Regions from separate parts of the Mesorhizobium sp. LCM 4576 genome, predicted to be linked through region 1. Evidence: predicted binding sites of a transcription regulator. Region 1 holds the regulator's gene; the other holds the start of a gene.

Region 1 (2,281 bases):
GGAAGGTCCCGAGCGGGAGGCCTATCGCCGGGCCGGCGAGGCGCTGGGCTTCGGCCTCGGCAGCCTGTTCGCCCTCATCGATCCGGCGCCCGTCGCCATGGTCGGCGTCAGCGCGGCCGCCTTCGACCTGATCGAGCCGGCGCTGAGGAAGGCGATCGCCCAGACCGCCGGCGGCCAGCATTCGGAATCGATCTCCTTCGACACCGAGCCGAACGAGCTGCCGCTGATCCGCGAAGGCTGCGCCATGCGCGCGCTGACCTTCGTCGACCAGGAGATTTTCGCGCCGGGGGTTCAGGCAAGAGCGGGCAAGCACGTCGCTTGAGCCACTTTGAGTGATCGTTGGTTTCGAGTGTCCCGCTGGACACCGGAGATTAGCGAAGGCCCCGAAGCTTCGTCATTCCAGGGCGGAGCAGGAGCGAAGCTCCGTCGCGGAGACCCTGGAATCCATTCCGTTACCTCGGACGTCGGGCGCAGCCGAGCAGAATTCTGCGCCGCCGCAGCGCGTCGACGTCACGGAATGGATCCTCGGGTCTGCGCTGCGTCGCTACGCTCCTTGCTCCGCCCGTCGATGACGAAGCACGACCGTCCCGGCTACTCGCCAACGCATGCGATCCGGTAGCGGACGCGTCATTCTGCGAACGGCGAACCTAATCCTCCCGGATCGCATAGCCCGCCCCGCGGATGGTGCGGATGACGTCGGGCATGCGGCCGTTGTTGACGGCCTTGCGCAGGCGGCCGACATGGACGTCCACGGTGCGCTCGTCGATATAGATCGTCTCGCCCCAGACATTGTCGAGCAGCTGGCTGCGCGAGAACACGCGGCCGGGGTGGCGCATCATGAATTCGAGCAGCCGGAACTCGGTCGGGCCGAGCCTGATCTCGCTCTTCTTGCGGTAGACGCGATGCGATTCGCGGTCGAGCACGATGTCGCCGACCTTGAGCACGCTGGACAGCACCTCAGGCTTTGCGCGGCGCAACAGCGCCTTGACGCGCGCCATGAACTCCGGCGTCGAGAACGGCTTGACCAGATAGTCGTCGGCGCCGGTGGACAAACCTCGAACCCGATCGCTCTCTTCACCGCGCGCGGTCAGCATGATGATCGGCAGCCGCTCGGTCTCTGGCCGCATCCTGAGGCGCCGGCAAAGCTCGATGCCGGACACCYCCGGCACCATCCAGTCGAGCACGAGCAGGTCGGGAACGTTTTCCTGAAGGCGGATTTCGGCCTCGTCGCCGCGGGTCACCACTTCGACCTGGTAACCCTCGGATTCGAGATTGTAGCGGAGCAGCACCCCCAGCGGCTCCTCGTCCTCCACCACCATGATGCGTGGCGCGATCATCGGMGTAACCTTTTCCGTCAGGCCGCCGGCGCCGACATTGCCGTCTCGTCCTGCTTCGGACGGTTGGCGGGCAATTGCGTGCCGGTCAACACATAATAGGCGTTCTCGGCGATGTTGGTCACATGGTCGCCGATGCGCTCGAGGTTCTTGGCGCAGAACAGAAGATGCGTGCAAGCGGTGATGTTGCGCGGATCTTRCATCATATAGGTCAACAGCTCTCGGAAGACGGATGTGTATTTGACGTCGATGCGTTCGTCGTCGTTGCGAAGCTTGGCCAGCGCCGTGGCATCGCCCACCGTGTATTCCTGGATCACGCCCTGGACCTGGATCAGCACCATCTGCGCCATGGAATCGATRGAATGCGTGAGGTCGCGCGGCGCGGCGCTGACGCCGACCGAGCCGACGCGCTTGGCGATGTTCTTGGCGAGATCGCCGATGCGCTRGAGGTCGCCCGCCATGCGGATCGCTCCGACCACGCTGCGCAGGTCGTCGGCCATCGGCTGGCGCTTGGRGATCAGCGTGATGGCGCGGTCGTCGAGCTCGCGCTGCCTTGCGTCCATGATGGCGTCGTCGGAGACGACGCGCTGCGCCAGCGCATTGTCGCTTTCGAGCAGCGCCCTGGTCGAGGCGCRGACCATCGAGGCGGCAAGGTCGCCCATGTCGTTGATGAGCCGGCTGATCTGCCTCAGATCCTCGTCGAAGGAGGCGACGGTATGTTCGGCCATGATGATGTCCTCGTATGTCTTCAGCCGAAGCGGCCGGTGATGTAGTCCTGGGTGCGCTTCTCGCGGGGCGAGGTGAAGATCTTCTCGGTCCGGTCGAACTCCACCAGCTCGCCCAGATACATGAACGCCGTCTGCCGCGAGACGCGCGCCGCCTGCTGCATGTTGTGGGTGACGATGACGATCGTATAGTCGGCCTGCAATTCGTCGATCAGCTCCTCG
Region 2 (2,374 bases), on a different contig from region 1:
ATTGGAAACGCTGTCCACGGCCCTGCCAGCGCGACGAGCCTTGCGAGCATCGCTGCGGTGTCATGCACGGCCTTGGACAGGATGGCCGGGTCTGCATGACCCGACCAGCCTTCGGCGATGCGTTCGCCCTTGGTGAAGGCGGCGAGGTTGACGGCGCGGCCTTTGCTCACCGGATAGGCGACCATATGGAAGCCGGGATGCAGGAAGGTGGTGACGCAGTCCGCCGAGCCGATCTCGGCGAAAGTCTGCCCAGCGGCGCTTTCGGCCGCCACCGTGGCCCGCCAGGCCAGTCGGCCCGAGAAACGGCTTTTCATGAAAGCCGCTTGCCTGCCTGCAAGCTCTGCGCGAACCGAGGACCATACGCCGTCCGCTCCGACCAGCAGGCCGCCCGCGACATCCGTCGCTTTGCCGTCGGTCTCGACCGTCGCGCTTATGCCTTGCGGGTCGACGGCGATGCCCGTCACCCGCGCGCCGGTGACAAGCTCGATGTCGGGCCGTTCCGCCACTGCCTCCATCAGCGCCGCCTGAAGGTCGGCGCGGTGCGCCACGAGATAAGGCGCGCCCCAGCGCTGCTCGGCTGCCTGTCCGAGCGGCACGCGCGCCAGCTCGCGCAGGCTTCTCGCATCCTTCAGCACCACCGCTTGCGGCCGGATCGCCTCGGGCAGCAGGCGCTCGAGCACGCCGAGCCGGCGCAGGATGCGGGTCGCGTTGGGGGAAAGCTGGAGGCCGGCGCCGGCCGCTTCGAGTTGCCTGGCCTGCTCGAACAGTCTTACCGGGAAGCCGCGCTCGGCGAAGGCAAGTGCTGCCGTCAGCCCGGCGATGCCAGCCCCGACGATGACGATCTGCCGGGACCGCGTTTCAGTCATGGTCGAAAGGGGGCGATCAGGCGGCCTGGTCGACATAGAGGCAGCCGGCCGGCTGCGTTTCCGTCGCTTTCAGCGATGGCGAATAGCGATAGAGCGTCGAGCAGTAGGGGCAGACCTTCTCATTGTCGTCGCCCATGTCGAGGAACACATGCGGATGGTCGAAAGGCGGGTTGGCGCCGGTGCACATGAATTCCTTGACGCCGATCTCGATGACCGGATGGCCCGCGTCGTTTTGGAAATGGGGAATGCTGCCGCCTGCCATCGTCGTCTCCAATTGGGTTCGGCCAGTGGGTGTGACCAGCCTGCATCTGGAGCATAACAGCCCAGTTTGCAAGATCGATGAAATCAAACTGTCGCAAAAGCCTGTCAGAGGATAAGTTGAGCCGGTTAAGCGCATGAGGCCGGGCGTCGGAGCGATTCCGTGACGATCATGCGTCACAAAGACATGCTAGAGCGTCGCCGAACGGCAATATGCGGCGCTCCCCAGGGACGGTTGCGGGCAAGAGCGGGAAACCATGAACGAACTGAAGCCGGTGCAGAGCGAGTTCATCACCGTCGAGGCGGCCAGCCCGGACGGCGGCAATCCCGACCGTTTCGTCAACCGCGAATTCTCCTGGCTGCAATTCAACCGCCGCGTGCTGGAAGAATCGCTGAACCAGCATCATCCGCTGCTCGAACGCGTCCGTTTCCTGTCGATCTCGGCCGCCAATCTCGATGAATTCTTCATGGTGCGCGTCGCCGGCCTTGCCGGCCAGGTGCGCGAGGGCATCGCGCTGAAGAGCCCGGACGGCCGCACGCCCGAGCAGCAGCTCGAGCAATTGCTGCGCGAGGTCGAGCGCCTGCAGGAAGACCAGCAGAAGAGCCTCTCGGCGCTGATGACCCTGCTCAACAAGGAAGGCATCGAAAGCATCACCCGCGACGCGCTCACCAAGGACGAGAAGGCCTGGCTGGAAGAGCATTTCCAGGAGCAGGTCTTCCCGGTGCTGACGCCGCTGTCGATCGATCCGGCGCATCCGTTCCCGTTCATCCCCAATCTAGGCTTCTCGATCGCGCTGCAACTGCGCCACCGCAAGAACGGCGAGGAGATGAGCGCGCTCTTGCGCCTGCCGGTGGCGCTCAGGCGCTTCATCCGCTTGCCCGACCGCAAGCACCATGTGCGGTTCATTCCGCTGGAGGAGGCGGTCGGCATCTATATCGGCAAGCTTTTCCCAGGCTACGAGGTCAAGGGCTCCGGCACGTTCCGTATCATCCGCGACAGCGATATCGAGGTCGAGGAAGAGTCGGAAGATCTCGTGCGCCTGTTCGAGACGGCGCTGAAGCGGCGCCGGCGAGGTTCGGTGATCCGCATCGAATTCGACACGCTGATGCCGGCCGAGCTGCGCGATTTCGTCGCCGGCGAACTCGGCGTCTCGTCGAGCCGCATCAGCGTGCTCACCGGCCCGCTTGCGCTCAACCAGATTTCCGAAATCGTCGCCATTCCGCGCGACGATCTGAAATTCACGCCCTAC

Evidence for each region. The regulator PhoB, encoded in region 1, activates phosphate uptake and scavenging genes when phosphate is short. The targets are predictions, from matches to a motif close to TGTCATNNANCTGTCAT.
Region 2: LCM4576_RS24190 (RNA degradosome polyphosphate kinase) is a predicted target of PhoB. The motif match lies at 1,207-1,223, and genes of this name have one in related genera.

The regions. Positions count from the first base shown of each region.
Region 1 is NZ_MDDT01000037.1:15,757-18,037, reverse strand. It holds gene LCM4576_RS21065 (ROK family protein) at 1-322, shown strand, start outside; gene phoB (phosphate regulon transcriptional regulator PhoB) at 648-1,337, opposite strand; gene phoU (phosphate signaling complex protein PhoU) at 1,355-2,062, opposite strand; gene pstB (phosphate ABC transporter ATP-binding protein PstB) at 2,083-2,281, opposite strand, start outside.
Region 2 is NZ_MDDT01000047.1:56,289-58,662, reverse strand. It holds gene LCM4576_RS24200 (FAD-dependent monooxygenase) at 1-866, opposite strand, end outside; gene LCM4576_RS24195 (zinc-finger domain-containing protein) at 883-1,128, opposite strand; gene LCM4576_RS24190 (RNA degradosome polyphosphate kinase) at 1,382-2,374, shown strand, end outside.